Regions from separate parts of the Ancylobacter sp. IITR112 genome, predicted to be linked through region 3. Evidence: riboswitches for the same ligand, from Rfam matches in the RefSeq annotation. Region 3 holds a riboswitch; each other region holds the start of a gene.
The links. Region 3 has a riboswitch for cobalamin ahead of metE (5-methyltetrahydropteroyltriglutamate--homocysteine S-methyltransferase). Riboswitches for the same ligand answer to the same signal wherever they lie in the genome.

Region 1: it holds a riboswitch for cobalamin, as region 3 does, so the genes downstream of both, cobW (cobalamin biosynthesis protein CobW) here and metE (5-methyltetrahydropteroyltriglutamate--homocysteine S-methyltransferase) in region 3, are expected to answer to the same signal.
Region 2: it holds a riboswitch for cobalamin, as region 3 does, so the genes downstream of both, AAC979_RS17200 (energy-coupling factor ABC transporter permease) here and metE (5-methyltetrahydropteroyltriglutamate--homocysteine S-methyltransferase) in region 3, are expected to answer to the same signal.
Region 4: it holds a riboswitch for cobalamin, as region 3 does, so the genes downstream of both, AAC979_RS09505 (ABC transporter substrate-binding protein) here and metE (5-methyltetrahydropteroyltriglutamate--homocysteine S-methyltransferase) in region 3, are expected to answer to the same signal.

What each region holds. Positions count from the first base shown of each region.
Region 1 is NZ_JBGCUS010000001.1:2,517,220-2,522,265, reverse strand. It holds gene AAC979_RS12095 (cobyric acid synthase) at 1-781, opposite strand, end outside; gene AAC979_RS12090 (NINE protein) at 966-1,190, opposite strand; gene cobO (cob(I)yrinic acid a,c-diamide adenosyltransferase) at 1,314-1,934, opposite strand; gene cobU (bifunctional adenosylcobinamide kinase/adenosylcobinamide-phosphate guanylyltransferase) at 1,931-2,446, opposite strand; cobalamin riboswitch at 2,604-2,810, shown strand; gene cobW (cobalamin biosynthesis protein CobW) at 2,920-3,987, shown strand; gene cobN (cobaltochelatase subunit CobN) at 4,112-5,046, shown strand, end outside.
Region 2 is NZ_JBGCUS010000001.1:3,613,874-3,618,919, forward strand. It holds gene AAC979_RS17190 (TonB-dependent receptor) at 1-1,722, opposite strand, end outside; gene AAC979_RS17195 (hypothetical protein) at 2,184-2,363, shown strand; gene AAC979_RS17200 (energy-coupling factor ABC transporter permease) at 2,544-3,221, opposite strand; cobalamin riboswitch at 3,256-3,487, opposite strand; gene AAC979_RS17205 (Crp/Fnr family transcriptional regulator) at 3,517-4,218, opposite strand; gene AAC979_RS17210 (hypothetical protein) at 4,413-4,892, opposite strand.
Region 3 is NZ_JBGCUS010000001.1:169,251-174,296, reverse strand. It holds gene AAC979_RS00770 (acyl-CoA thioesterase) at 1-64, opposite strand, end outside; gene metE (5-methyltetrahydropteroyltriglutamate--homocysteine S-methyltransferase) at 61-2,424, opposite strand; cobalamin riboswitch at 2,536-2,749, opposite strand; tRNA gene AAC979_RS00760 (tRNA-Arg) at 3,402-3,478, opposite strand; gene AAC979_RS00755 (glycosyl hydrolase) at 3,662-5,008, opposite strand.
Region 4 is NZ_JBGCUS010000001.1:1,954,422-1,959,467, reverse strand. It holds gene AAC979_RS09520 (ATP-binding protein) at 1-198, opposite strand, end outside; gene AAC979_RS09515 (STAS domain-containing protein) at 228-560, opposite strand; gene AAC979_RS09510 (uracil-xanthine permease family protein) at 727-2,433, opposite strand; cobalamin riboswitch at 2,746-2,969, shown strand; gene AAC979_RS09505 (ABC transporter substrate-binding protein) at 3,076-4,122, shown strand; gene AAC979_RS09500 (FecCD family ABC transporter permease) at 4,119-5,046, shown strand, end outside.

The sequences.
Region 1 (5,046 bases), 2.3 Mb from region 3:
AATTGGCGATGCGCGGCAGCAGCGGCACGGCGATCTTCACCCGCGCCCCCGGCTTGGGCAACGTGGCGGCGTCGAGCGCCAGCGCGTCCTCCGCCGGCAGGCGGCGGGCGTCCGGGAAGAACGGGATGAGGCCGAGCGCTTCCCAGCCGGTGCGGGACGCGATCGCCTCCATGCCGGCGGCGAACAGGGCGGGGTCGCCGCGAAAGCGGTTGACGAGAAAGCCGCGGATCATCGCCGCGTCATCCTCCGGCAGCACGGCGCGCGTGCCGACGAGGCTGGCGATGACGCCGCCGCGGTCGATGTCGCCGATCAGCACCACGGGCACGTCAGCGGCGCGGGCAAACCCCATATTGGCGATGTCGTTGGCGCGCAGATTGATCTCCGACGCCGAGCCGGCGCCTTCAACCAGCACGAGGTCGGCCTCGGCTCGCAGCCGCTCATAGCTGTCCAGTACAGCGGACATGAGCGCGGGCTTGAGCTTCTGATAATCCGCCGCTTTCGCCGTGCCCCGCGCGCGACCCTGCACGATGACCTGCGCGCCGATCTCGCTCTGCGGTTTCAGCAGCACCGGGTTCATGTGGACGGAAGGGGCGACGCCGGCGGCGCGGGCCTGCAGCGCCTGCGCGCGGCCGATTTCGCCGCCATCGGGCGTGACGGCGGCATTGTTCGACATGTTCTGCGGCTTGAACGGGCGCACGATGAGCCCGCGCCGGGTGAAGGCGCGGGCGAGGCCGGCGACGATCAGCGACTTGCCGACATCCGAGCCGGTGCCCTGGAACATGAGGGCGAGGGGCTTATGAAGGGGAGGGCTCATGCCCCCTCTCCCCATCGGGGAGAGGGATGGGGTGAGGGGTCCTTCAGCCGGTGAGCCGGGAGCCCCCTCACCGACCCGCTGCGCGCGCCACCTCTCCCCGACGGGGAGAGGGCAGAAAGGCCCGCACAGGACGGTTCATCGCGGCGGGAGATCAGCCGCGCCGTGCTTCGAGATAGTCGACGCGGCGTTCCAGATTGGCTTCCCGCACCATGCCGGGGATGAGGAACAGGTCGATGATCTGCCCGATGCCGAGCAGGCCGACCGTCAATAGCCACAGGGCGCCGGTCCAGTAGCGGCCGGTATAGAAGCGCTGGATGCCGCACACGCCGATCAGGCCGAAGCACCAGAACAGATAGGCGATGGGGGTGGAACGCATCGAAGCGTTTCTCCATGAAAGAACCACGCCGCAACAGCCGGCGTCCTCTCTCACATAGGAATGACGCTGCGCAATTGCGAGATCGCCGCCACGGCCCGCGTGCCGATTTCGACCGGCCGCGCATCAGAACTCGATGCCCTTCTGCGCCTTCACCCCGGCTTTGAAATGGTGCTTCACGAGCCCCATCTCGGTGACGAGGTCGGCGGCCTCGATCAGCTCCGCCTTGGCATTGCGGCCGGTGACGACGACGTGCAGCCCCTCGCGGCGGGCGCTGAGCGCCGCCACCACCTCGGTGAGCGGGAGATAATCGTAGCGCAGGGCGATGTTGAGTTCGTCCAGAATGACCAGCCCGAAGGCGGGGTCGTCCATCATCTCCCGCGCCTTGTCCCAGGCGCGGCGGGCGGAAGCGATGTCGCGGGCGAGGTCCTGCGTCTCCCAGGTGAAGCCCTCGCCCATGGAATGCCATTCCACCCGCGCGCCGAAGCTTTCCAGCGCCGTGCGCTCGGCCGAGTCCCACGCGCCCTTGATGAACTGGACGACGCCGACCCTGGCCCCGTCCGGTTGGCCGAGCGTGCGCAGAGCGAGGCCGAAGGCGGCGGTGGACTTGCCCTTGCCGGGGCCGGTGTGGACCAGCAGAAGGCCCTTTTCGACGGTCTTTTCCGCCACTTCCGCGTCCTGCACCGCCTTGCGCTTCTCCATCTTGGCGCGGTGGCGGGCGGCGTCCTCGGGGGAAATATCGCTCATTCGGCGCTTCCTTTCACGTAGAGCGGCAGGCCGGCGACGGTGAAGACCACGCGCGCGGCGCGGGCGGCGACCATCTGGTTGAGCCGTCCCTGCGCGTCGCGGAACCGGCGGGCCAGCGCATTATCCGGGACGATGGAGAGGCCGACCTCGTTGGAGACCGCGACCACCGGCCCGTCATGGGCGACGAGCGCCTCGACCAGAGCGGCGCATTCGGTGGCAAGATCGGCCTCCGCCAGCAGGCGGTTGGACAGCCAGAGCGTGAGGCAATCCACCAGCACCGGCCGGCCGGGCGGCAGCGCCCTGAGCGCGGCGGCGAGGTCGTGCGGGGCGTCCCGCGTCTCCCAGCCTGCCGCGCGGCGGGCGCGGTGCTCGCCGATGCGCTCACGCATTTCGTCGTCCCAGGCCCGCGCGGTGGCGAGGTAGCACCAGGGCGGGGGCAGGGCGGTGACGAGGCCTTCGGCATAGGCGCTCTTGCCCGAACGCGCGCCGCCGAGAACGAGCGTCAGCGCCATGGCGGGCAGACCGGGGCAAAGCGGGGCGGCATCGTCATGGTTCCCAATGGGGCTCCGAGAGGCGGCGGCGGGCGAGCGGCGGACTATAGCGGCGGCGCGGGGGCGGGCAACCGCCGGGGCCGGGGCGTGCGGTTTGACTTTGCCGGCCAAGCCTCCTTTAGTGGCCGCGACCGACGGTTTTCTCCCGCGAGGGAGGGACGAAGAGGGAATGCGGTGCGGGGCTCTCGGGCCCCCATTCCGCGGCTGCCCCCGCAACTGTAAGCGGCGAGCCTCAGCCGGAAGCCACTGGAGAATGTCTCCGGGAAGGCGGCGACGAGGCGGCGACCCGCGAGCCAGGAGACCTGCCGGCGGTCCGGTCGTGCGTGCCGGCGGGGTGCCCGGCAGACAGGCAGAGACGCGCCACGGCGCGGCTTCGCGCGGGGATTCCCCCGCGACCGACGCATCCCGCGAATCCGTTGCCCGTGGAGATGCTGATGTCCGCCCCCGATTCCCGCCCCGCCGCGCTCGACCGCGTGCCCTGCACCATCGTCACCGGTTTTCTCGGCTCGGGGAAAACGACGCTGATCCGCCATGTGCTGGAGCATGCGCGCGGCAAGAGGCTGGCGGTGATCGTCAACGAATTCGGCGATGTCGGTATCGACGGCGAGATCCTGAAGGGCTGCGGCATCGAGACCTGCCCGGAAGAGAACATCGTCGAACTCGCCAATGGCTGCATCTGCTGCACCGTGGCGGATGATTTCGTGCCGGCGCTCGACGCCATTCTCGCGCGCGAGCCGAAGGTCGACCACATCCTGATCGAGACCTCCGGTCTCGCTCTGCCCAAGCCGCTGGTGCAGGCCTTCCACTGGCCGGCGATCAAGAGCCGGGTGACGGTCGACGGCGTGGTGGCGGTGGTGGATGGCGAGGCGCTAGCCTCCGGCCGCGTCGCGCACGATCATGACGCGCTCGCCGCCCAGCGCGCCGCCGATGACAGCCTCGACCATGACGACCCGATCGAGGAAGTGTTCGACGACCAGATCGCCTGCGCCGATCTCGTCATCCTCACCAAGGCCGACCTGATCGATTCCGAAGGGCAGGCCAAGGCCCGCGCCGCGCTCGACGCCGAACTGCCCAGGGGCGTGCGGGTGGTGAGCGTGACCGAGGGGCGGATCGACCCGGCCATCCTGATGGGTCTCGGCGTCGGCACCGAGAACGACATCGAGAACCGCAAGACGCATCACGATGACGAGCTCGACCACGACCATGACGATTTCGACAGCTTCGTCGTCGCGGTGCCCGAGATCGCCGACCCGGCCGAATTCGCGGCGCGGGTGGCGCGCGCGGCGGAAGAGGCCGACGTGCTGCGGGTGAAGGGGTTCCTGCCCGTCGCCGGAAAGAAGATGCGGCTGCTGGTGCAGGCGGTGGGCCCGCGCGTGGCGCATCATTTCGACCGGCCGTGGGGCGAAGCGGAGCGCACCGGGCGCCTCGTCGCCATCGGGCTGAAGGGGCTGGACCGCGCCAAGGTGGAGGCGATCCTCGCCGGGGAGAGCGTGGCGGCGTGACGCTTCCGTCATCCCGGACGGCCGTGAGGCCGATCCGGGATCGCCGGCCGGACTGAACGGCAACCGATCCCGGCCTGGCGCTGCGCGTCGGCCGGGATGACGATTTCAGGAGACCCGCCTCCCCATGCACATTCTCGCCACCAGTTCTTCCAGCCTCGACGATCTCGTCGAGCCGGTCGATCTCGGCCAGACGCCGGGCGAGATGGTGGTGGTCTCCTTCGCCGACAGCGACCTCGGCGCGCTCGCCGCCGCCATGGCGCAGGCGCAGGAGCGGGGGGACAATCTGCCGAGCCTGCGCCTCGCCAATCTGCGCGATCTGCGCCACCCGATGTCGGTTGATCTGTGGATCGACAAGGTGGGGAGCCGCGCCCGCATCGTGGTGGTGCGGCTGCTCGGCGGGCTCGACTGGTGGCGCTACGGCGTCGACCGGCTGGCCGCCGAGGCGCGGGCACGCGGCTTTGCGCTCGCGGTGCTGCCGGGCGAGGACCGCGACGACCCGCGCCTCGCCGACGCCTCCACCCTGAACGCGGCGGAGCTGGGCACACTGCTCGGCTATTTCCGCGCTGGCGGGCCGGGAAACATGGCCGCGCTGCTGCGGGTTCTTGCCGCCCATGCGGGGCGGACGATGGCCCCGCCGCCCCCTGCGCAGAACCTGCCGCTGGCGGGGTTTTATGCGTGGGAGGGGGCTTCCCCCGAGGGGCCTTCTGCCCCCACCATCCCCGTCATCTTCTACCGTTCCATGGCGCTGGCGGGCGACACCGCGCCGGTCGACGCTCTCTGCGCGGCGCTTGCGGCGCGGGGGCTCGACCCGCGCCCGATCTATGTCGCCAGCCTGAAGGAGCCGACCTCCATCGCCTTCCTGCGCGATGCGCTGGCGGGGATGAAGCCCGCCGCGATCCTGACGCTCACCGCCTTCGCCGCCGCCGATCCCGGCGAGGCCACGGTGCTGGACGCGCCCGGCGTGCCGGTGCTGCAGGCGATCATCGGCACCACCAGCCGCGCGGGCTGGGCGGAAGGCGTGCGCGGGCTGACCAGCGCCGATCTCGCCATGCATGTGGT
Region 2 (5,046 bases), 3.4 Mb from region 3:
CTGGCCGCGCACGAAGTTCAGATTGCCGCGGAACACACCCTTGCCATAGGTCGGGTCGTTCCACAGGTCGAGCCGCCCGTCGATGTTCATGCCGTAGAGATAGGCGTCGTAATTGGCGAACTGCAGATAGACGAAGCCCTCGGTGGCGGTCAGGTTGTCCGGCAGGTTGGCGAGGCACCCCGGCAGCGCGCAACGGCGCACGTCGATATAGTCCTCGACATAGCTGGCATAGGGCGACACCCGCACCTCCCACGCCTTGCGGACCGGGTCGCGCCATGTGGCGGTGAGGCTCGCCGTATGAGCCTTTTCCGGCTCGAGGTCGATATTGCCGACATAGCCATTGCCGTCGCCGAACCACCCGATCATGCTCATCGCCATGGCATTGGTCGACCAGGAATAGCGCTCATAGAGATTTGGCGAGCGGGTCTTGCGGGCCAGGCCGATGTCGAGCTGGCGTGCCTCGTCCGGCTGGTAGCGCAGGATCGCCGAACCGTCGATATTGATGTCGGTGCGGGCGTGGTCCAGCGCATTGAAGGCGGCCGCGTTGGCGCCATACATCATCTCATTATAGCCCTGTACATCGCCCGTGTTCATCCAGACGACATCGCTGCGCGCGCCAAGAATGGCGGTCCAGTTCTGGGACAGGACTCGCTCCCACTCGGCGAACACCCCGACACGCAGGCGCTGGCCGTCATTGATGTTCCAGAACGTGTCCGGCCCCATCATCATTGAGCCCTCGACCGGCGGCCACCAGTCATCGAGCTGATTGTAATAGAGCTCGTTGCCAACCCGCACGATGTCGATCGCGGTCGGCTCCAGCGTGCCGGCGACACGGTAGCCCATGTCGGTGCTCTTCGTGTCCATCGGCATGTCGCCGGTCTTGTCCGGCGCGATGAACCCCATAGTGTGGCGCACATGGTTATAGAAGGCGTTCGCCTCCAGTTGACCCCAGTCGAACTGCTTCTCGAGCGCGCCGTTGACGAAGAAGCTCTTATTGTCGACCATGTCCATATACTGGTTGACATAGCCTTGGTACGGAATGAACTGGCCGCCGACCTGTAAGGTTACCAGGCCATCGTCAAGCTTGCGCGACAGACTCAGGGCATGATTCTGAGTTTCGTACATTGTCGACTTGATTGTCGTGCCGTTGCCAGATGTGTAATCGTCCGCCTGCACCCAGCCGCCAGTGTAATTGACGCTGCCAACCTCATTGGCCGCATTGAGCTTAACATCAACCCCGACGACATTGCCGTTGCTGCGGTAATAGCCGGACACGCTGCCGGAGAAGACAATTTCCTCGCTGTCGGTGAAGGCCGGAGGCGCGACGGTCACGTCGATGCGCGCACCCGTATAGTCACCGCCGAGGCTCACGGGCGCGGTGCCGGAATAGACCGCCACCTGGGAGATCATGGCCGGGTTCACATAGGACATTGGCGGATTCATCATGTTCGGGCAGGCCGGGCCGAACAGCATGCCGTCAATGGATACCTGAACCTGGTCGGCGCTCATGCCGTTGACCGCCGGCAGGCTCGACACCCCGCCCGCGCCCCAGGATGCGCCCCCCGGCACGCGGTCGATCAGCGAACCGGAATCGGTGGTCCACAGTGTCGCGTTGCTGGCTTGGAAGGTCGAAATGGTGCCGGTGTCGGCGGGGACGAAGCCGTCATAGGTGAGGTCCGGCGGCGCCTCCGAGTCGGCCGTGCCGGCGGGCCGAACGACCATGACCGTGGGCAGTTGTTCAACAACGCTGGCATCCGGCCGGCCGGTTTGAGCGCTGGCGTCGGCAAGGACGCCGGGTAACCACAGCAGGGCAAGTGCCGTCGAGCGGCATAAGCGCGGCCTGCAGGAAAGGCGGCCCCGAGCGGTGCGGAGCAGGAGAGCAAAGGAAGGCATGGCATTTCCATCGGTCTGCGGCCCGGCGCGCATATCGGCGCGGCGGCGGGCGGCCACATGGGAAGATCGGCGTGCCCCGGGGAGGCCGCGCGGCTGCATCAGACGAGGAAGGGTGCGCCAGGTGGTCCGCGCGGAGGATGGGCGCAACGAAAGAGCGCGGCGAGCGACGGGCAGACGGTTGCCGGTGCCCAGTGGGACACGACAGCGAGATGGGCAGGCGCCGCATCCGCCGGCGCTTCGGGTATTATGAAACGATCCGGCGCTGTGCAGAATGGACAGTGGGGCGGGTGATGGCCCGTGTTTTCGTGACCGATCGGTGCGGAGGCATCGACGCAGAGGGCAAGGGTCGCGGCGGCGGCCGGATTGGCCCATATGCGCCCGGCGAAAACACCGGAGAGCGCCATCTGCGCGACAAGCACATAGGCAAGCGCCAGCGCCATCGCGCCAACGCCGAGCCCAAAGCGTCGTGAAGTGCCAGCCATCTCACCGATTCCCCTAGGGAATCATGGCAGGCCGCCGGACGCTCTGACAGAGCTAACCTACGACAGACCCTTGGACATTTTGTCCAAGGGTCCGCGCGTCAGGCCCGTTGAGGTCGCGGATGATATCCAGCCGTTCGGCGCTACCGGACGCGGCGCGCCCGGCACGGCTCACGCCACATCGTAGAGGCGCCGCTCGAACAGCGGCGTGCCGCGCAAGCCGCTCAGCGCCTTGGCGGCGGCCAGCACCGCAAGGTCGACCAGAGGTTCGACAATGATAACAAGCATATAGGCCGCGCCGAAGGAGAGGATCGACGAGGCGTTTTCGACAGTGAAACCGTGGCCGTAGAAGGCCCAGAACGCCACCCAGGCCACGATTCCGGCCTGATAGGCGGTGGAAAGCGCCAGCGCCTGCCGGTACTTCAGCTCCACATAGGGCGTGTTCGGTGAGATCAGTCGGGTGGACAGTGAGGCCAGTGCGAACAGTGGGACCAGCAGCGTGGTGACGTTCATGCCGTATTGCGGCAGGTCGAAGGGCGCGAAGAACAGACCCTGAATGGCGAGCCCCGCCGCCAGCCCGATCGCCGCCGGCGCGACGCCGAAAATGAGGAACAGCGTCGAGCCGAGGATGAGATGCACCTCCGACACGCCGACCGGATGGTGCGGCAGAATCTCGAAGAAACCGAAGACGAGCGCCGTCGTGGCGAGGCTGCGCAGCGCCAGCGAGACGACGCCGCGCTCGGCCACCGCGTCGGCGGCGAGCTTCAGCGTATAGGCGCCCGCGCCGGCCGCCGTGACATAGCTGAGCCAGATCTTTCCTTCGGCCACAAGGCCGGGTTCGATATGCATGATGGTCTCCTGTGCCGTCTCACCCGACGGCGCGCATGGGGTTCATCCGCATGGCCGGTCTCCTGACTCGCGGGTCACGGCATGCCTTCCGCCTTCCCGGACCGCCCGAAGGCGCGTTCCAGTGGCTCGATGGAAGGCCGCTCGCCGCTCACAGTCGCGGGGGCGGTCGGGGCTTCGGCGCGGAACCTCGCGGCTCCACGTCCTTCCCCGTTCCCGTTTCATCCATGCGGCGTCGCCGCACGGACACCATGCAGAATCGATGGGTGCATCGACAGGCGCATAGAACAGCCTGCATTCACGGCGCGCAAGCGGCTCCGCCCGCGGCCGGCGGCGAGGACGACACGGCGCGGGCCAGCTTCATATCCTTCGCACGCTTCGCACCGTTGGCGCTTCTCGCGCCCTTCGCACCCTTCGCACCCTTGGCGGCATACAGCGCCTCGACCTTGCGCTCACCCGCCGCGATACGCGCGAGGCCGTCGGCATCCGTCAGCATCAGCCGACCCTCCCGGCCGAAGGCGATCAGCCCCTCTTCGCGCAGGCGGCTCATGCAGCGGCTCACCGTCTCCAGCGTCAGGCCGAGCCAGTCGGCGAGATCCGCGCGGCTCAGATGCAGCGGAAAGCCAGCGCCGGCCACCGTCGCGCCCGCCTCGGCGAACTGGGCCGAGAGATCGAGCAGCGCGCCCGCCACACGCTCGCCCGCGCTCTGCCGGCCGAGCCGGGCGACGTGGCCGAGCGCCCGCAGCAGCAGCATCTCCTGATTGGCCGCCATCAGGGCGTGGCGGGCCTCGGGAGCCAAGTCCACCGGCTCAAGCTGCGTCGGCGTCAGCGCCACCGCCGCGGCGCCCAGCCGGGCGAGCACGGCGAGGTCGAGCAGCCCGCCCGGCCCGACAATATCGAGAATCTGCCGGCGCTCGGCATCGAGATGGCGGGTAAGGGCCACACAGCCCAACAGCACACGGGCGAGCGGCGCCGCGCCGGGCCCCGTGTCAGGCAGCACCGCCGTCACTCCCGGCGCCACTCTGAGCGGCGGGAAAGCGCGGCGCGGGCGGCCGGGCGGCGCGACCCGGACGGCCGCCGGGAGCGGAACCGCCCCGCACACCGGAAAGGGCGGGGATGCGAGCGAGGAAGTAAGAAACATGGGGCATGATCCGGCAAGCGCCGGACGCCCTCAGGCGGGCCGCTCCGGCAGCGTCACAGCCAAGGCAGGCGCCCGCCTGCCGCGAAGAGGGCGGGGCGGAGTGCGGGCGGCGCCCGTGACGAGATGCGGTAGAGCGGGACCGGACCAGCCTCGGAATCCTCCGGCACCGGAGACTGCATCACCCTACGGTATTCGGCGCGGGCGAAGAGCTCCGCCGCCGGGCCGGGCACCGCCGGGGCGCCCTGCAGGCGGCAAGCATCGCATCCGGGATGATGCGCGGGTGCGTGCGACGCGCCGTCCGCATCCGTTGGGCTGAGGCAGAGGTCGGGAAGCGTCCCGTCGGGCAGGGTGTACTGGGACAGGTCGATTCCCGCCTCGGCGGCGGCGACCACTGGCGGGCGCGGCACCGAAAGCGCCAGTACCAGCAGCAGGGCACAGAGAAGACGCAGCCACAGCCCCCGGGCACGGATGGCCGAGTAAGGTGCGGCCCTGCCGGCGATCGAACGGTGGAAGCGGGAGAAAGGCCGTGCCATGCAGACGGAGTTCCTGAGCCCGCATCACTGTACCGGGCGGCACGGCGCCCGACAGTGGACAGGATGTCCCAGCCTACCGCCGCCTGCCGCCTGCCGCCTGCCGCCTGCCGCCTGCCGCCTGCCGGCCGCGCCAGACGCGATGGCGAGCGCAGCG
Region 3 (5,046 bases):
TGGTGGCGCCCGGGAAGACGATGTCGATGAGACGCGTCACTTCCGGGCTGTATGCCCCGCTCATTCGGCCGCCTGGGCGAGATCGCTGCGCAGGCGATGCGCCGCTGCCACCATGTTGATGAGCGCCGGGCGCACCTCGTCCCATTTGCGGGTCTTGAGCCCGCAATCGGGATTGACCCATATCTGCTCGGCGGCAAGGCGCTCCCTCGCCTTCACCAGCAGTTCGACCATCTCCTCGACCGGCGGCACGCGCGGCGAGTGGATGTCGTAGACCCCCGGCCCGATCTCATTGGGGTAGCGATAGTCGACGAAGGCGTCGAGCAGTTCCATCTTCGAGCGTGAGGTCTCGATGGAGATCACATCGGCATCCATGGCTGCGATGGAGGCGATGATGTCGTTGAACTCCGAATAGCACATATGGGTGTGGATCTGCGTCTCGTCCCGCACGCCGGAGGCACAGAGGCGGAAGCTCTCCACCGCCCAGTCGAGATAGGCGTCCCACTCGGCGCGGCGCAGCGGCAGGCCCTCGCGGATCGCCGCCTCGTCGATCTGGATCATCGCCGCGCCGGCGGCTTCCAGGTCGACCACCTCGTCGCGTATGGCGAGCGCGATCTGTCGGCAGGCCAAGCTTCGGGGCACATCATCGCGGACGAAAGACCAGTTGAGGATCGTCACCGGGCCGGTCAGCATGCCCTTCAACGGCCGATCGGTGCACCCTTGCGCAAAGCGCCACCAGTCGACCGTCATCGGCGCGGGCCGCGAGACATCGCCGAACAGGATCGGCGGGCGGACATAGCGCGAGCCATAGCTCTGTACCCAGCCATGCCGGGTGAAGGCGAAGCCGGAAAGCTGCTCGCCGAAATACTGCACCATGTCGTTGCGCTCGAACTCGCCATGCACGAGCACATCGAGCCCGATCTCCTCCTGCCAGCGAATGGTGCGGGCGGTCTCCTCCTTCAGAAACGCCTCGTAGGCGATGTCCGTCAGTTCACCCTTGCCGTGGGCGGCACGTGCCTTGCGCACTTCCGGCGTCTGCGGGAAGGAGCCGATGGTGGTGGTCGGGTAGAGCGGCAGACCAAGGCGCGCACGCTGCTGTTCGGCGCGGTGGGCGAACGGGCTGGCGCGGCGCGTATCCGCCGGCGTGATAGCCGACAGGCGCGCGGCGACGGCGGCATCGTGCACCTTGGCGGATGTTGCGCGGGCCTCGGCGGCCCTGGCCGAGGCGGCGAGCTTGCCGAGCACCACCTCGCGCCCGCCGGCGAGCGCGGTGCCGAGCGTGACGAGTTCGTCCATCTTCTGCACGGCGAAGGCGAGCCAGCTCTTCACATCGGGATCGAGGCCGGTTTCCTGTTCGAGGTCGATCGGCACATGCAGCAGCGAGCAGGACGGGGCGATCTCGACATGATCGGTGCCGCGCTTGCGCACGAAGGGTTCAAGCGTGTCGAGCAGCTTCGGAAGATTGGCGCGCCAGACATTGCGCCCGTCAATGACACCGAGCGACAGCACGAGGCCCGCGCGCGCCCTGTCCGCCACCTCGCGCAGTTGCCCGGCGCCGCGCACCAGATCGAGATGCAGCCCGGCGACCGGCAGGGAAAGCGCTGTGTCGAGATTGTCGCCGAGCCGGCCGAAATAGGGGGTCAGCATGATCTTCAGCCGGGGCAGCGCATGGGCAAAGAAGCCATAGGCCTCGCGCAGCGCGGCGCGGGCGGCGTCATCAAGATCTGTGACGAGGCAGGGCTCGTCGATCTGCACCCAGTCCGCTCCCGAGGCGGAGAGCCGGCGCAGCACCTCGACATAGACCGGCAGCAATTCGCCAAGCAGGCTGAGCGGTTCAAGCCCGTCTTCCTTCGCCTTGCCGAGCGTGAGGAAGCTGACGGGCCCCAGCAGCACCGGCCGTGTCTCATAGCCCAGCGCCTTGGCTTCGCGATACTCGTCGACCGGCTTGGCGGAGGTGAGCGAGAAGCGCTGCCCGCGAGAAAATTCCGGCACCATGTAGTGATAGTTGGTGTCGAACCATTTGGTCATCTCCAGCGCCGGAACGCCGTGACTCTGCTGGTCCGCGTGACCATGCGCGCACGCTGCCTCCCCGCTCTGGCTGCCGCGCGCCATGGCGAAATAGGTGTCGAGCGGCACCGGACCGCCGGTCCAGCCATAGGCGGGCGGGATCGCTCCCACCATCACCGCCGTGTCGAGCACATGGTCGTAGAGCGAGAAATCGTTGGAGGGGATGTTGGTGACGCCCAGCGCCTTCTGCCGCGCCCAATTGGCGGCGCGCAGGCGCGCGGCGGCCTCCAGCAGTGCCGGCGCGTCGCTCTTGCCGGACCAGTATGATTCAAGGGCGGCCTTGAGTTCGCGGCGCGGACCGATGCGCGGCGTACCGAGGGTGGAAACCGGCACCGTGCCGGCGGAATAAGGGAAGTTCATTCGGCTAACCCCAATCAGGATTGGGGGCAAAGGCCGAGCGGACGCGACGACGCAACCACCGGCGCAACACACCGGCGGACGCGCGAACGCACCACCGGACACCCCGCCCAGGGACGATTATGTTGTCAGGGCAGGTCTCCTGGCTCGCGGGTCACCGCCTCTCGCCCGGCCTTCCCGGAACTTGCGCTCCAGTGACACGGAATGGACGACAGGCTCGCCGCTTACAGTTGCGGGGGCAGCGCCGGCATTGTCCCGAGAGACTCACCGGCTTCCCTCTTAGCTGCGACGCACGCGGCGCCGCAGAACCTTGACGGCAGGACAATGACCCGGGCCTTCGGGATTGTCAAATAAGATATAAAGACATCTTTATGTCGACATAACGTCGGTCAACTGATCCTCTCCATGTCTGCTATCGCTCAACCGCCTTAGTTTCGTTCCTGGCGCTGACACGGACGCACTCGCTGACGGTAAAAAGTGCCGAACTAGCGTGCTTCGCTGATATCCGCTTCTGGGGACGGCCCGTCACCACGGCAATGACCGACATGGCGGCGCAAAGCGGACGATTCCATCTCTTAAACCGCCTGTCTGCCCTCCATCCCAAGACCGACAAGCAGGCACCTTATCCTGCGCGTCAAAGCGGCAATTCGCGCGACTGGCCTGCTGCCGGTTTCGTGGACACCGAGAGTGGGTGTTTCATGAAGCCGGCAGCAGGCCAGGTGGCGCAACTCGATCGATGTGGAGAACAGCGCAGCCATCCGGGCTCCGGTGCCCTAGGTCAACGCAATAATCCTGACGTCGCAGTGAGGGGCGAACTGGTCAACCTTAGTTCCGTAGTGGGTTGTCCGCCGCAAACACGCCGAGATGCGACTGGGCGCGAAGCAGTGTCCGCCCATCCAAAACCGGCGTAACTTCAAAAATTAAGCCGGTCGACAGCACCCGGCAGATTCTAAAATCTCAGCGTTTTCAATGAGATGGAATGGCGCGCCCGAAAGGATTCGAACCTCTGACCCCCAGATTCGTAGTCTGGTGCTCTATCCAGCTGAGCTACGGGCGCCCGGCTTTCCGCCCTGCGGCGGGGAAGCCTGTTCGCGGCGGGCGGACCAGAGTGGTTGGCCAACCGCGAGGGCCCGTCTGCTACCCCGTTTGCGCGCGCATTGCAAGCGGCAGCGACGCGCAAGCGCGCTATCCACAGGCGGGCGCGCCGTTCGCGTCCGCCTCCGCACACCCGCGAGTGGCGCTAGCGCACCGCGAACGGCATATTGGCGGTGGCGCCGGCGCCCTTGCCGTCGCGCAATTCGACGAAGATGCGGTAATGCCCCGGCCGGAGGCCGGCGACGCGCGCGCCGGTCGGTCCGCTCTGGCGCACCGCCTCGGGGAAAAGCGGCGGCACCGCTTCGCGATCGCCGCCAATGCCGCGTTCCTCGCTCTCGGCCATCACGAACCAGCGCACCTCCATCAGGTCGCCATCGGGCTCGACAGCGTCGAGCGTGAACGCGCCCTCCTCATTCGCCGGCCACGCGGCAAAAGGCGCGCTCGGCTCTCCCGCCACCCGCAGCGCGGCGATGCGCGGGGCCTGGTTGCCGCCTGGCGGCTGCCCGCCCCAGGCCTGCGCCATGGCTTCCGCCGCCTCCAGCCACACGCCATCGGGCAGCAGCAGGCTGTGCCAGCTCGGCGTCACCTCCTGCTTCTGGCCCCAGAGGAAGAGGATGGCGCCAGCTTCCTGCGTCTCCAGCGCGGCGAGATAGCGCCGAAGCTGGATCGCTTTCTGGGTCGAACTCGGCTCGAAGGGCGCCCCCCAGGGCGCGTGCGCCGCCTGCCACTGGCCAAGCGCGCCGAGCTCGGTGATGATGATCGGCCCGTCCCAGCCCTGCTTGCGCGCCCGCTCGGTCACGGAATAGAGGGCGTCGCCATAGGAGTTGAGACCCAGAACCTGGATGCTGGGCGCCGCCCGGCGCAGCTTTTCCACCTTGTCGCTGCCGGTCTCGGCCAGCACGGCAAGCGGGGGATGGGCGGGATCGAGGCGAGCGACCATGGCCGCGACCTCCTCGATCACAGGCCAGACTGGCGAATCATCGGCGAGGTCGACCTCCACCTCATTACCGACGCCCCACATCAGCAAAGCGGGATGGCCGCGATATTTGGTCACCACGGCCTCCAGCTCGGCGAGCTGGCGGGCGCGGAAGGCGGCGTCGTTGTAGTCGGCGCCCTGGCGCGGCTGGCCGACCCACAGGCCAACGATCACCTTGAGGCCGAGCGTGCCGGCCGCATCGAGCAGCGGGCCGGGGTCCTCGCCATAGCTGCGCACCGTGGTGGCGCCCAGTCCGGGCAGCAGCGCCAGCGGCCCGTCGCCGGCGACGCCGCGGACATGAAAGGGCTGGCCATCGACCAGGAGGCGGCGCCCCTCGACCGTAACCTTGACCGGCGCTGCCCCCGGGCTTCCGGGAATCACCGGCGTGGCGAGATTGGGCTGTGCCGGAGCGCCCGTGGCGCCCAGCAGCGGCAGGCCGGCCGCCAGCGCGGCGAGCACGCGGCGGCGGCTCAGGCCCGGCGGCAGGGAATCGGGCGAGGATAGGCGTCGGTTCACATCGCATCCTTTCGCAGAATCGGGGCGCGTTGCCCCGC
Region 4 (5,046 bases), 1.8 Mb from region 3:
GGCGATCTCGCCGGGGCGGCCGTCGGGATAGCCGTAATCGACGGCATTGTTGAAGAACTCGTCGATCGCCAATTGCAGCCGATAGGCCGGGGTCGGCGGCACGCCGGCCTCATGCGCAAAGCCTTCGATCCGTGTGCTGAGCGCGTCGAGCTCGCCCAGCTTGTTGGGCAGGCGCAGATCGAGCCCCCTGTCGGTCATCGCCCCCTCCGCCGCGTGTAGCGGGTTCGTCAGCCCAGTGTGGCGAGCGCGGCCTCGCGGCTGGGATGGATCGGGATCAGCGAGGAGAACCCGCTGACATCGAACACCTCATGCACCTGCGGGATCAGGCCGCACACCGCCAGCGTGCCGCCGGCGCCGCGGATCAGCTTGGTCGCCTTCAGCACCACGCGCAGGCCGGCGGAGCTGATATAGGTGAGCTCGGCGAAATCGAGCAGCACCGTTCCGTCCGCCGGGGCGTCGGCGAGGAACTCCTCCAGCTTGGGCGAGGAACTGCTGTCCAGCCGTCCCTTGACGGCGGTGACGAGGATGGCGCCCTCGACGATGCGGTCGATATGTATCAAGGCTCGGCTCCCGAATGCAGCTTGGCGGCGAAGACGCGGCGTTTGTCCTGGCGGGGCGACCGGGGTCGTGCTGCCGGGCGCCGATCCGCCCTTCACCCGAGACGTACCGGCAAAGTCAAACCCTTGCAAGCAACGGCCCGGCGGCGCAGGGCCGCGCGGGGCGGGCTCAGTGCTCGAAGCGCAGGGTGAGCTTCTGGCGGGCGCCATCGGTGCCGAGCACCAGCTTGTCGGCGCGCTTGCTCAGCATGTAACCGACGAAGCGGGCCACCGCATGGGCGTCGCCCAGCAGGTCTTCCGGCGAGGGGCGGTGGTCGGGAATGGTGATGGGCTCGCCGTCATAAAGCAGGGCCACATCGAAATTCTCCTCGTCGAAATGTGCCCGGACCTCCAGCTTGCCGGGGGCGACCCCGGTGTCGAGCAGCATTTCCACACCTTCCGCCACGACGGGGATCGCGAGGGCGATGACATCGCGGCGCGCGCCCCACAAATCGCCCTGATGCTCCAGGAACTCGGTGGCGACGGTGAAGGAGTTCTCGTCCGCCGTCACCTCGCGCGAGGCTTCCTGACGGATGCCGATGCGGAACACCAGGTTCAGCACGATGGCGACGGCGGTGGCGATGGAAAGCGGCGATTCGACGATGGGCTGCGCCCATTCCGGGGTGAGGGTGACGAGGCCGGGAAGGATGGCCACGGCGAGGCCGGTGAGGATGGCGAGGCCCACGGTGAAGATGCGCCGGTCGCTCAGCCGGCGCGACAGGATCAGTTCCATGCCCGCCACGGTGAGGAAGGCGGCGGCATAGATGAGAATGGCGCCGATGACCGGGGAGGGGATGATGGTCAGCACGCCGATGAGGCGGGGCGAGAAGGCGGAAAGGATGATGAGGATGCCGGAGACGGCGCCGACCCGCCACGCCGTCGTGCCGGTGGCGAAGGCGACGCCGACGGCGGCCGAGGAGGAGGCGCTGGCGAAGCCGCCGGTCACCGCCGTGCCGATATCGCCGATGCAGTTCGCCTGAATGGCGCGGCCGGCCTGATCGAGATCGGCGCGGCGCCAGTCGGCATCGTCCATGCGCTGCATGGACACGACGGTGCCGACCATGTCCACCGCCGAGAGCACGCCGGTGATGACCGCCGCCGGAATGAGCGCCCAGGAAAAGAAGCTGAGGCCCGGCAGGCCGAGATGCGGCAGGTCGATATAGGGCAGGGTGGCGAAGCTGGCATTGGGCTCCGGCGCCACGCCTAGATAGGCCGCCAGCCCCCAGCCCACCGCCGCGCCGATCGCCACGGCGAACAGGCGCAGCATGCCGCGCGAGAAGATGGCGAGGCCGATGATGATGACCAGCGTCACCGAGCTGACAATGGCATAGCGCATGTCGAGATCCGGTGTGATCTCGCCTGAAATGCCGAAGACGCGCCGCAGCGCCGGATCAGCCAGCGCCACGCCGAGCATGGTCACGGCGACGCCGCACACCTCCGGCGGAAACACCGCCCGGAGCGCGCCCATGAAGCGGGAGAGCGTCAGTTGCGACACGGCGGCGACGAGGCTCATGCCGGCATAAAGCGCCGGCCCGCCGGCGGCAAGCGACTGCACCGCCAGCGGCATGTGCGCCATGTTCGGAATCTGCACCAGCAGCATGCCCGCGCCGTAACGCGGCAGGCATTCCAGTAGCGTCGCGATGCCCATGAAGATGATGCAACTGGTGATGAAGAGCTGGGTGTCGTCGAAGGACAGCCCGGCCTCCGCCGCCGCGACAAGCGGGTAGACGATGAACAGCAGGGCCAGCGTCGCATGCTGGACCCCGAGAATGAGCACGGTGCCGGCCGGCGGCTTCTCCTGGGACGAATAGATGATGTTCGTCGGCTTGCGCGGCATGGGCGGGCCCCTGGGGGAGAGGACGGAGGCGCCATCGCCGCGCCCGTCTGGAACTGGAAGGGAGGCTCCCCTCCGTCGCTGCCGGCGACGGGGGAATCTGCACGATCGACTATGATGTTTCGCTCGGAGCCCGGCAAGATCGCCACTCGGCCAAGTTTCGGCCGGCCCGGTCGCCCCTGCGCCACCACGTGGGCGACCTGCGAGAGGCGGGGAGCGACCGCCTCACTCTTGTGCGGCTAAACGATACAATGTATCATTCAAGGCGAAAGGCTGGTGCCGGTCGGCGCTCTTGACGGGGCAGCCCCAGCCGTTACGGTCGCCGCCGATCACGGTTCTTCGGGCGCCCTGCCCGAAGCTAAGAGGGAATTCGGTGAGGCGCCCCGCGCCGAAGCCGAGGCTGCCCCCGCAACTGTAAGCGGCGAGCCCTCTGCCCATCGTCCACTGGCGTCACCGGCCTCGGCCGCGCGCCGGGAAGGCCGGGCGGAGCCAGCGTCGACCCGCGAGCCAGGAGACCTGCCCTGATCGCACACAATCTTTCGGGCGGGGTGCTCCGAAGGTTGCCGGCCGCGCGGGAGTGCGATTCGCTCCCACCCGGGTGGTTTCCTTTACGCTTCCCGTCTTCCTGTTCAGGAAGCGGTGACAATGCTCAACACGACCTCTCATCTTCTCCGTCGCTCGGCTCAAGGCCTCGCCGTGGCGCTTGGCCTGCTCGCGAGCGCGGGCCTGACCGAGGCCCTCGCCGGCACGACCTATCCGCTCACCCTTGAGAATTGCGGTTCCAAGGTGGTGATCGACCACGCGCCCAAGCGGGTGGTGAGCATCGGCCAGGCGCAGACGGAAATCCTCTATGCGCTCGGCCTCGGCGACCGGGTGGTCGCCAGCGCGCTGTGGTTCGGCCCCGTGGCCAAGCCTTACGAGACGGTGAACGCCGGGGTGAAGCGGCTCGCCGACAATGACCCGAGCTTCGAGGCGGTGGTCGGGCAGGAGCCGGACCTCGTCGTCGCCATGTATGAGTGGCACATCGGGCCCAATGGCATCGTCGGCAAGCGCGAGCGCTTCGACGCGGTGAAGGTGCCGGTCTATGTCTCGCCCACCGACTGCGTCGGCAAGGATAATAGCGGCGCCGGCGACGGGGTGCGTACCCAGATGTATTCGACCGAACTTCTCTACCGGAACATCCTTGAATATGGCGCCATCTTCGACGTGTCGGACCGCGCCGAGGCGCTGGTCGCCCGCCTGAAGGCGCGCGAGGCGGAAGCCGCCCGCACCGTCGCGACACTGAACGGCAAGGACGTGTCGATGGCGCTGTGGTTCTCCAGCAAGGAGATCAAGGGCGACGCCTTCCTCGCCGGCAAGAACGGCGTGCCGGCCTATGTGATGGAACAGCTCGGCATCCGCAACATCATCACCACGCAGGAGGAATGGCCGCTGGTGGGGTGGGAGACCATCGCCGCCAACGATCCCGACGTGCTGGTTCTGGTGAAGATGGACCGCCGCCGCTTTCCCGCCGACGACATCGACGCCAAGCTCGCCTTCCTCAAGACCGATCCGGTGGCCAGCCAGCTCTCCGCCGTGAAGAACGGGCGCATCGTCATCGTCGATGTCGCCGCCACGCGGCCGGGCATGGACACGGTGGACGGGCTGGAGGCCATCGCCACGGCGGTGCAGGGCTTCGGTCTGGTCCATTGAGCCACATCGCCATCGGGCCGAACTGGCCGGCGCGGCTTGCCCTCGCCGGCCTTTCCCTCGCCGCGCTGGTCGTCGCCATCGCGCTGGCAGTGACGGTGGGCGAGATGCCGATCCCGCTCGGCGTCGCCTTCCGCGCGCTCGGCAACGGGCTGTTCGGTCTTGGTTATCCCGTCAGCGCCATCCAGCAGGGGGTGATCTTCGAGTACCGGCTGAGCCGGGCGCTGATGGCGGCCTTGTGCGGTGGCGCGTTGGCGCTTTCCGGCGCCATCCTGCAGGCGCTGCTGCGCAACCCGCTGGCGGAGCCGTATATTCTCGGCGTTTCCGCCGGCGCCTCGACGGGCGCGGTGGCGGTGATGATCCTCGGCTTTGGCGGGGCGACGCTGGGGCTTTCCGGCGGGGCATTTCTCGGCTCGGTGGCGGCGCTGGTGCTGGTCGGCCTGCTCGCCGCCGGGGCGGGCGGGGCCAGCGACCGGGTGATTCTCGCCGGAGTCGCCGGCTCGCAATTGTTCAACGCGGCCACCGCCACCATCGTCACCACCATGGCGAGCGCTGAACAGGCGCGCGGCGTGATGTTCTGGCTGCTGGGCAATTTCGGCGGCGTGCGCTGGCCCGACCTCGCGGTGGCGGCACCAGTGGCGCTGCTCGGCTTCCTTGTGTGCATGGTCCACGCCAAGGCGCTGGATGCCTTCGCCTTCGGCGCCGATGCGGCGGCCTCGCTCGGCATCCATGTGACGCGGGTGCGGCTGGTGCTGCTGGCGACCACCGCGCTGCTCACCGCCACCATGGTGGCGATCGTCGGCACGGTCGGCTTTGTCGGGCTGGTCATTCCGCATGCCGCGCGCTTCCTCGTCGGCCCCGGCCATGCCCGGCTGCTGCCGGCCTGCCTCGTCATCGGCGCGGTGTTCATGATCCTCGCCGATGTGC